DNA from 2 places in the Novosphingobium sp. NPDC080210 genome. Region 2 is predicted to be linked to the other one. Evidence: predicted binding sites of a transcription regulator. Region 2 holds the regulator's gene; the other holds the start of a gene.
The links. The regulator LexA, encoded in region 2, represses DNA repair genes until DNA is damaged. The targets are predictions, from matches to a motif close to GTTCCNCNCTTGTTCT.

Region 1 (5,013 bases), 360 kb from region 2:
GGAGGGAAATTCCAGCCCTTCGTAACGCGGTTCGACGAGGCCGTGTCCGAAGACCTCAACACTGCCATCGCGCTGACCGTGCTGGAAGAAGTGGTGGGTCTGAAAAAGGTCGATCTCGGCGAGAAACTAGCCCTGATCGCGGCGATGGACGCCGTGCTGGGTCTTGGCCTGCTGGACCTGAACCGCACCGACCTGCGCCTGCGTCCCAAGGCGGCGACGATCACCGAGGGCGAAATCGAAGCTACCCTGGCCGCCCGCAAGGAAGCCCGCGCCGCCAAGGACTTCGCCACCTCCGACCGCCTCCGCGACGAACTCGCCGAGCGCGGCGTGGAAGTGATGGACGGCGACCCGCTGGGCTGGGACTGGAGATTGGGAGAATGACCATCATCGTCCTCAACACCCTGCTGAAACCGCTGATCGAACCGCACCTGCCCGATTGGGCCGAGGTGCGCTGGTACAAGACCAAGGATGAGGCCTTTGCCCTCGCGCCCGAGGCCGAGATTGGCTGGTTCGACATGCATTCCAAGGATGACATGGCGCGGGTGTTTGGGCTGGCGACGAAGCTCAAATGGCTCAATTCGGTCTATGCCGGGGTCGATGCGTTCCCGCTCGACCTGCTGGCAGAGCGCGGCGTGGTACTGACCAACGGGGCCGGGATCAATGCCGTGCCGATTGCCGAATATGTCGTGATGCTGATGCTGTCCCACGCCAAGAACTACCGCGAAGTCGTGCGGGCGCAGGAGCGGCGGGAGTGGCTGAAGGATTCGCCCGGCAAGCGCGAACTGTTCGGCAGCAGGGCGCTGATCCTGGGTTATGGCGCAATCGGGCAGGAGGTCGAAAAGCGGCTGGCCGGATTCCAGATGGAGGTATCCAAAGTCCGCCGCAGCCCGGGGCCGGGCGTGCTGGGGCCAGATGAATGGCGCGCGCGGCTCGGCGAATTTGACTGGATCGTGATTGCCGTTCCCGCCACGCCCGAAACCGAAGGCATGATCGGCGCGGCGGAACTGGCGGCGATGCACAGCGAAGCGGTCCTGGTCAACGTCGCGCGCGGCACGGTGATTGACCAGCAGGCGCTGACCGCCGCGCTGGACGCGGGGCAGATCGGCGGGGCGCTGCTTGACGTGACCACGCCGGAGCCGCTGCCCGCCGACGATCCGCTGTGGGCGCTGGATAATGCGCAAGTGACCATGCACCTGTCCGGCAAAGCGCAGGACCGGATGTTCGCGCGCTCGGCCAAGCGGTTCCTGGAGAACCTGGAGCGCTATGGGCGCGGTGAACCGCTGGAGCCGCAGGTGGATTACGTGCGGGGGTATTGAGCTTCCTTCACCCAGGCGCAAGCCGGGGGCCAGACCTGCCAAATAATCGAGCCGCTTTGCGGCGCGCCTTTATCTGGACTGGGCCCCGGCCTGCGCCGGGGTGACGATAGGGGCAGGCAAAGGGGTAAAGCCAACGCGAGCCACTTTGCGCCTCTGCGTCCTTTGCGTTCTCTGCGCGAAACCTTGCATCGCTTCGACCATGCTCAAGGCCCGTTGGCGCGGCCTCTGCCTGCCGGTATCCAAAACCGCTCAGGCTGAGCTTGTCGAAGCCGGTTTTTCAATCGCACCGGCCCTTCGACAGGCTCAGGGCGAGCGGAGGCCTACCCCTCATCCTCCAACAGCAAAAGTTCCGCAGTCACTTCCAGCCGGGTTTCCGGCAGGGCCGAGTGCTCCACTGCCACCACCGCCGCATCGGCCACGAGTTGCCCAGCGATGGCAAATTCGTGTTCCGGCAGGGCGTCCATGTACTGCTCGCCCGCCGTCACGGCCTCGGCTCCGGCGAACGACAGCACGACGGTATGCCGCGTGCCGGAAAAGGTTGCGCTGGCCCAGTTGCGCTCGGAATGGCGGACCAGTTCCGCCTTGCGACCGGCCAGTTCCATCAGCGCGGAAAGCAGGGGAAGCCAGGGGCTGCGCGCCGCGCGGCGGGTGGCGGGAAGGGCGGTCTTGTGAAGGCTCAGGTCAATTTGCACGGGCGTTCTCGCGATAGATGTTCATGAAATGTTCCACACGTTTCGCGGTTGCATCGCGGGGTATGCGGCCGTTGCGCAGGTCCTGGACGAAGCGGGGGTCGTGGGTCGCGAGCCGACCGAACTTGGTCCAGGGCATTCCGGTTTCGCGCAGAAAGCGTTCGATCCGGGTGATCAGCATGATTTCCTTGCCCTTTCTTGCGGCGAATCGTTGATGGAATGTTCCCCTTTTGAACCTTTTGAAATCCTACTTGTCTAGGAAAAATACTTCGCATAGGATCTTTTAATGACGCGACCCGATTCCCGCGCCCGGCTGCTTGAACTTGCGACGGCAAGCGGGGTGAGCCTTGCCCGCCTGTCTGAACTGATCGGGCGCAATCAGACCTATCTTCAGCAATTTATCCGCAAGGGTAGCCCGCGAAAGCTTGAGGAGGGGGACCGCCGCACCCTGGCGCGGTTCTTTGGCATCGATGAGGCGGAACTGGGCGCGCCAGAGGATATTTCCTTTGCGCCAATGCCCGCCAAGCGCGGCGAATGGGTCGATGTGCCGCGCCTCGCGCTCGGCGCTTCGGCGGGGCCGGGGCTGTTGCCGACAGAGGAATTGCCCATCGGCGCCTTCCGGTTTTCGGCCCGGTGGCTGCGGGAACAGGGGCTGGACCCGGCCATGCTCTCGGCAATCCGGGTGGAAGGCGATTCGATGGAAGCGACGCTGCGCGACGGGGACGAGATCCTGGTCGACCGCACCCCGCGCCCCTTGCGCGATGGCATCCATGTGGTCCGCACCGGCGATGCGCTGCTGGTCAAGCGGCTCGATCTGGCCAGTCCGGGGCGGATTGCCCTGGTCAGCGACAACCCCGCATACCGCACGATCGAGCTGGCGCCCGATGAAGTGCAGGTGATCGGCCGCGTCGTGTGGAAGAGCGGGCGGCTGTGATGGCGCGGCTGAATGAATGGGCCAGGGCGCTGAAACGCGACGTTTTGGCTCTGTGGTTCGCGGCACGCGATCCGCGCGTGCCGTGGTATGCCAAGCTGCTGGCGGGACTGGTCGCCGCCTATGCCCTGTCGCCCATCGACCTGATCCCCGATTTCATTCCGGTGCTGGGGCTTCTGGACGATCTGCTGATTGTGCCCGCGGGAATCTGGCTGAGCATTCGGTTGATCCCGCCTGCGGTCTTTGCGCAGCTGCGGGCCGCGGCGCAGGACCGGCCCTGGCCGGTGTCGCGCCTGGGACTGGCCCTGGTCTTGATTGCCTGGCTGATAATCGCGCGGGCCGTCATTCGGCTGCTCGACGCACTATATTGCTGTCGGTGATTTCCCCGTTGCCTCGGCAGCGCTGACAGGCCATTTCTGCGGGCATGACTGATACGACCGAACCCCCGCTGCGCGTTGGCATCGTCCCCGTTACCCCGCTTGAGCAGAATTGCTCGCTGGTCTGGTGCACCAAAACGATGAAGGGGGCGCTGGTCGATCCGGGTGGCGATCTCGACAAGCTGAAGGCGGCGGTCGCCAAAGTCGGCGTGACGATCGAAAAGCTGCTGGTCACCCACGGTCACCTCGATCACTGCGGGCAGACCGGCATCCTGGCCAAGGAACTGGGCGTCCCGATCGAAGGCCCGCACGAGGAAGACCGCTTCTGGATCGAAAAGCTGGATGACGATGGCAAGCGCTGGGGCATGCACGCCGAATCCTTCGAGCCGGACCGCTGGCTGAAGGACGGCGATACCGTCACCGTGGGTGAGCAGGAACTGCAGGTGCTGCACTGTCCGGGCCATACGCCGGGGCACGTGGTGTTCTATTATCCGCTGGGCCATCTCGCCATCGTGGGCGACGTCCTGTTTGCCGGCTCCATCGGGCGGACCGACTTCCCGCGCGGGAATCACCAGCAGCTGATCGATTCGATCACGCAAAAGCTGTGGCCGCTGGGCAATGACGTAACCTTCATTCCCGGCCATGGGCCAACCAGCACCTTTGGCCGGGAACGACAGGTCAACGGATTCGTCAGCGACTATTTGCTGAGCTGATCCGCCTTACATGACTTTCAGCAGGACCAGTGCGGCCACCACCGCCAGGCCCAGCTGGGTCAGCATGGTGATCAGCGTTCCGATCATGCGGCCCTTGGCAAAGCCGTCCGGGTCCATGCCAAGCGCATGGGCGATGCGGCCCAGCATGTAGACGGCAGCGACAATGGCCAGCCATTGCCCGCCTTTTCCGCTCAGTTCGAGCAGGGCGACCAGCGCCAGGACCCAGGGCGTGTTCTCCACGAAGTTGAGCTGGGCGCGCATCCGGCGTTCCATCAGGTCGCTTCCGCCCGTGCCGATGCTGATGCTTTCCTTGCCGCGCACCCGGCCGCAGCGCATGGCCAGCCAGATGTTGATCAGGGCCGCAGCGGCAGCCATGGCGAGTGTAGTTGGCAGGATCATTTCGTTCTCCCCTGTTTTCTTCGCTCCGGTATGGAGCCAACGTGCTTGCAACCTCCGGCGAATTCGCTATAGGCGCGCCTTCGCGTGACGCCGACCTTCGGGTTTTGAGCGCGGCCACACTAGAACTTTTGACAATTTGCAGGAACAGGTGCCGCAATGGCTGTCCCCAAAAGAAAAACCAGCCCCTCTCGCCGGGGCATGCGCCGCAGCCATGATGCGCTGAAGGTCGAAGCTTTCCACGAATGCCCCAACTGTGGCGAACTGAAGCGCCCGCACAACCTGTGCGACGCTTGCGGCCACTACAACGGGCGCGAGATCATCGCGGTCGGGCTCTAAGCCCTTTTTACCGGAGTAAGTGCACATGAGTCTGCCGCGTATCGCCGTTGACGCGATGGGCGGTGATGAAGGTGTGCGCGTGATGGTCGAAGGTGCGGCGCTCGCAAGGCGCCGCCACGACCGTTTCAAGTTCCTGCTGGTGGGTGACGAAGCGCGGATCAAGGCCGTGCTTGAGAATCACCCGAACCTGCGCGGGGCTTCCGAAATCCTCCACTGTGACGACGTTGTCGCCGGCGATGAAAAGCCGTCGCA
Region 2 (5,013 bases):
ATCTACTGCCATGGGTCGCGAAACTTTGCCGCAGGTGCCTATGGGCAGCGATGCGGCGCATACCGCTGCACTGCAACATGGCCCTTGGCGCATGACTCGCGACTTGTCCAGCGGGCTTGAGCAGGTTGAACGATTCCTTGTCCGGTCGCGGTTCGACCTTGCGCCCTGGGGCCTTGTGGCGCTGATTGCAGGGATCGCCAGCTGGTTCATCACGCCCAGCGCCTGGCACTGGGGGGCGGTCATTGGCGCGGGCCTTGGCATCGCCCTGGCCGCAATCGGATTCTTCCGGGCGGACGGACGCTATCCGTACCTGCGCCGGTCGCTGGCGGTCGTGGGCATTGCCGTGGCTCTCGGCTGCGCTCTGGTCTGGATCAAGGCAGAACTTGTTGGGGCAAGGCCGATTGCGCGGCCCATTGCCGCGACGCTGGAAGCGACCGTGCTGGACCGCGAAGACCAACCGGCGGAGCAGCGCGTGCGCCTGATCCTGGCGACCCGCGAACCGGGCGGTGCAAGAGCGATCAAGGTGCGGCTGAACCTGCCACTGGATGAGGCGAAGGGTTCGATTGAAAAAGGCGCGCGGCTCCGCCTTCGGGCGCGGTTAGTCCCGCCGCCTGCGCCGATGCTGCCGGGTGGCTATGACTTTTCCCGCACCGCCTGGTTTGCCGGATCGCCGCCACAGGCAGCGTGCTTGGCCCGGTGGAAGTCCTCCAGCCAGGAGAGCGCGGCCCCATCGCAGCGGCGCAGCGGCAGCTTTCTGGGCACGTCCGGGCCAATCTGGACGGTTCTGCCGGGACCATTGCCGCCGCTTTGGCCAGCGGCGATCGCGGGGCCATTGCTGAAGCGGATGACCAGGCGATGCGCGACGCCGGGCTGACGCACCTGCTGTCAGTCAGCGGGCTACATGTCAGCGCAGTCGTGGCGGCAGGCTACTTCGTGGCGATCCGCCTGCTGGCGCTATGGCCCTGGCTGGCCTTGCGGGTGCGCTTGCCCCTTGTCGCCGCCGGGACAGGAGCGTTGGTCGGGATTGGCTATACCTTGCTGACCGGCGCGGAACTGCCGACGATTCGGTCCTGCATCGGGGCCGTGTTGGTCCTCGCCGCCCTCGCCATGGGCCGCGATCCCTTGTCGATGCGGATGGTCACCATCGCCGGTTTTCTGGTCGTCCTGTTCTGGCCTGAAGCCGTCGTCGGGCCGAGTTTCCAGATGAGCTTTGCAGCGGTAATCGCCATCGTTGCCTTGCATGGATCTGTGGGCATGCGGTCCTTCAATGCTCCGCGTGAGGAAGGCTGGCTGGCGAAAGGAGCGCGTAACCTGTTCGGCCTGCTGATTACGGGCGTGGTGATTGAACTGGCCCTGATGCCGATTGTCCTGTTCCATTTTCACCGCGCCGGGGTTTACGGAGCGCTGGCCAACGTCGTCGCGATCCCGCTGACGACATTGGCTTCGATGCCGCTGATTGCCCTCGCACTGCTGTTCGATCTGGTGGGGATCGGTGCGCCGTTCTGGTGGCTGGCGGGCAAGTCGCTGGAACTGCTGCTGGCTCTGGCGCACTGGGTTGCGGCCATGCCCGGTGCAGTCACGGCCATGCCGGGCATGGGGAGGGGCGCGTTTGCCCTGTTCGTGGCGGGCGGCTTGTGGCTAGCACTCTGGCAAAGCCGGATCCGCTTGCTGGGTTTGGTCCCCGTCGCGGCCGGACTGATCTTGCTGAGCCAGGTGAGAACCCCGGACTTGCTGGTCTCCAGCGACGGAAAACATGTCGGGATTACACGCGTGGCAGGCGAAGATCTGCTGGTGCTGCGCGACAGCAGAAGTGGATACACCCGCGACAACCTGCTCGAAAGTGCGGGCATGAGCGGTGCGACGAGGACGATTGCGGAATGGCCCGGAGCCAATTGCAATGCTGATTTCTGCGCGCTGAAGCTGGAACGCAGGGGCAGATCGTGGCGTTTGCTGATCGGGCGGGGGACGGATTTTGTTCCGGAACGCGCACTCGCTGCCGCCTGCGACCGGGCCGATATCGTCATCGCCGGACGATACTTGCCGGGATCGTGCCGCCCGCGCTGGTTAAAGGTGGACCGGCGTATGCTCGATCAAACCGGAGGGCTGAAAATCGACTTGGTCCAGCAGAAGCTCGCCACCGTCGCTGAGGACCAGGGTCAGCATGGCTGGTGGAAGCCGAGGCAGGCCAACCAGCCATCTGCAAAAGCGCTGCCGGCCGAGGAGGCAAGCAGCGCCCCGGATCAGTGATAGCGGCGCAGCAATCCGGCCAGCTTGCCCTGGACCACCACTTCGCGCGGATCATAGATCTGCGGTTCATAGGCCGCATTGGCGGGATCGAGCCTGACGCGGCCATTCTCGCGGCGCAGGTATTTCAGCGTTGCTTCCTCGCCGCGCACCAGGGCTACGACAATTTCGCCATCGCGTGCCGTATCGGTGCGGCGGATCAGGGCATAGTCACCGTCCAGAATGCCCGCTTCGATCATCGAATCGCCGGAAACTTCCAGGGCGTAATGATCGCCCGCGCCCAGCAGGGCTGCCGGGACTGGCAGGGTGGCCGACGTTTCCATCGCCTCAATCGGGACGCCCGCCGCAATCCGGCCGTGCAGGGGAATTTCGATCACGTCATTGGCCGGAGCAGGGCGCGCTTCGGGCGGACGAATCACGGCAGCTGCCGCGCTGTTGCTGTTCGCCGCGCGAGCCGGAGCCTTGGTCGTTACGTCATCGGGCTGACGCAGCACTTCCAGCGCCCGGGCCCGATTGGGCAGGCGGCGGATGAACCCGCGTTCTTCCAGGGCGGAAATCAGCCGGTGAACCCCGGACTTTGACTTGAGGTCCAGAGCCTCCTTCATTTCCTCAAACGAGGGGGAGACGCCGCTTTCTTCAAGACGGGCCTGGATGAAGCGGATCAATTCGTGCTGCTTGCGAGTCAGCATGCCGGCATCACTCCGTTGGAATCGGTCCGGAACGGGAATGTTCCTGCACCGTTCAGTGAACGAATGAGGAACAAGTAAGCAACCTTTCGGAACGAGTCAAGCAGTTACGCCTTCCGAACAATCAATCCTCTGCGCGCCAGTCTCCGGACTTCCCGCCGCGCTTTTCGATCAGGCGCATGCCGGAAATGACCATGCCTTTGTCGACCGCCTTGGCCATGTCGTAAATGGTGAGGAGCGCCACCGAGGCGGCGGTGAGCGCTTCCATTTCCACACCGGTCTTGCCGGATAGCGAGGCGCTGGCGGTCACGCGCACGGCGCTCTCTTCAAAGGCGAAGTCCACTGTTGCCGCGTCGAGCGAGAGGGGGTGGCACAGCGGGATCAGGTCGGCGGTTTTCTTGGCGGCCATGATGCCGGCGATGCGCGCCGCAGCCAGAACGTCGCCCTTGGGAACCGCGCCATCACGGATTGCGGTAAGCGCCTGAGCGGACATGGTGATCCGGCCCTCGGCAATGGCCACGCGGCGCGTTTCTGACTTGGCGCCGACATCGACCATGCGCGCCTTGCCCTGTTCGTCGAGGTGGGTCAGCTCGCTCATCGTTCCTCCGTCGATCGGTCTGACCGTCTTGTTGCAGCTTTCGGCGCCAGTGGACAGGCGCTATCCGTTGAGCAAGGTGCGGGTCGCGGCTTCAACGTCATCTTGCCGCATCAGGCTTTCGCCGACCAGGAACGTGCGGATGCCGGACTTTTCCAGGCGGAGCAGGTCGGCATGGCCGTTGATCCCGCTCTCGCTGACCAGCAAGGTGCCCGCCGGGGCGAGGGGGGCGAGGCGTTCGCTGTTGGCCACGTCAGTCACGAACCGTTTGAGGTCGCGGTTGTTGACGCCGATCAGGCGGCTGCTCAGACGAGCGGCGCGTTCCATTTCGGCCTCGTCGTGCACTTCGACCAGAACGTCCATGCCGAGTTCCTTCGCAGCCGCTTCGATCTCAGCCATTTGGGCGTCGTCGAGGGCGGCGACGATGATCAGGATCGCATCGGCGCCGATGGCGCGGGCCTCAGCCACTTGCCAGGGGTCGACCATGAAATCCTTGCGCAGGACCGGCAGGTCGCAGGCCGCGCGGGCGGCGACCAGGTAATCCTCATGCCCCTGGAAATAGGGCGCATCGGTCAGGATCGAGAGACAGGCCGCGCCGCCGGCCTGATAGGCTCGGGCGTGAGCGGGCGGATCGAAGTCGGGGCGGATCAGGCCCTTGGACGGGCTGGCCTTCTTGATCTCGGCAATCAAGGCGAAGCCGGTCTCGGCCTTTCGGCGCAAGGCAGCTTCAAACCCGCGCGGGGCGGTTTGCTGCGCGGCCTTGGCGTCGAGGTCGGACCAGGAGGCCAGCGGCTTGCGGGCGGCAACTTCTTCGCGCTTGGTGGCGCAGATTTCTGCTAGTTTGTCGGTCATCTCGGGGGCGCTCTAGCTTGGATTTTCGGGCGGTGTCGAGTTTTGTTTGATTCTCACACGAAGGCACGAAGACACGAAGGCGTTTCAGCCGAAACGTTGCGTAGGAATAATCTCACGCAAAGGCGCGAAGGCGCCAAGGTGTTGCGCTGGTCGCCGAAGGCGTTTGCCTCTCAATGGTTGCGGCAAATTCTACGTCCGTATTTCACACGGCTTCGCCGAATGTCCGGCATCTTAGCGTCTTTGCGGCTTTGCGTGATTATCCAATAAAAGGACGATCCCCGAAAGAAGCTCTTCGTGCCTTCGTGTCTTCGTGTGAGTCCCAAAAACTCACCGAACCATGTCGATCCAGCAAGCGAGCAGCGCCTTGGCCAAGCCTTTATCGAGAGCTTCGGCCGCCTCTTCAACGCCTTCCAGCCAGTCCTCGACCTGTCCCGCCACCAGCAAGGCGGCTGCGGAGTTGAGCAGGACCGCAGTGCGATAGGCGCCTTGTTCGCCCATCAGCACCCGCTTTAGTGCCTCTGCGTTATAGGCCGCGTCACCCCCGCGCAGTTCTTCCAGTGGATAGGGTGCAAGGCCCGCATCGTCAGGCGAAATTTCCGCTGGCAGGGGCGGCAAGCCTATTGTGGCGAGATAGCT

Region 1: ACQKOE_RS04050 (S24 family peptidase) is a predicted target of LexA. The motif match lies at 2,227-2,242, and genes of this name have one in related genera.

Annotation. Positions count from the first base shown of each region.
Region 1 covers NZ_JBNNWL010000001.1:845,623-850,635, reverse strand. Annotated here, with positions in the region: gene cysS (cysteine--tRNA ligase) at 1-381, shown strand, start outside; gene ACQKOE_RS04065 (D-2-hydroxyacid dehydrogenase) at 378-1,316, shown strand; gene ACQKOE_RS04060 (hypothetical protein) at 1,637-2,008, opposite strand; gene ACQKOE_RS04055 (hypothetical protein) at 1,998-2,186, opposite strand; gene ACQKOE_RS04050 (S24 family peptidase) at 2,292-2,939, shown strand; gene ACQKOE_RS04045 (YkvA family protein) at 2,939-3,316, shown strand; gene ACQKOE_RS04040 (MBL fold metallo-hydrolase) at 3,361-4,026, shown strand; gene ACQKOE_RS04035 (MAPEG family protein) at 4,033-4,425, opposite strand; gene rpmF (50S ribosomal protein L32) at 4,582-4,761, shown strand; gene plsX (phosphate acyltransferase PlsX) at 4,787-5,013, shown strand, end outside.
Region 2 covers NZ_JBNNWL010000001.1:482,705-487,717, forward strand. Annotated here, with positions in the region: gene ACQKOE_RS02325 (DUF4131 domain-containing protein) at 11-874, shown strand; gene ACQKOE_RS02330 (ComEC/Rec2 family competence protein) at 856-2,247, shown strand; gene lexA (transcriptional repressor LexA) at 2,241-2,933, opposite strand; gene moaC (cyclic pyranopterin monophosphate synthase MoaC) at 3,055-3,528, opposite strand; gene trpC (indole-3-glycerol phosphate synthase TrpC) at 3,589-4,377, opposite strand; gene trpD (anthranilate phosphoribosyltransferase) at 4,705-5,013, opposite strand, start outside.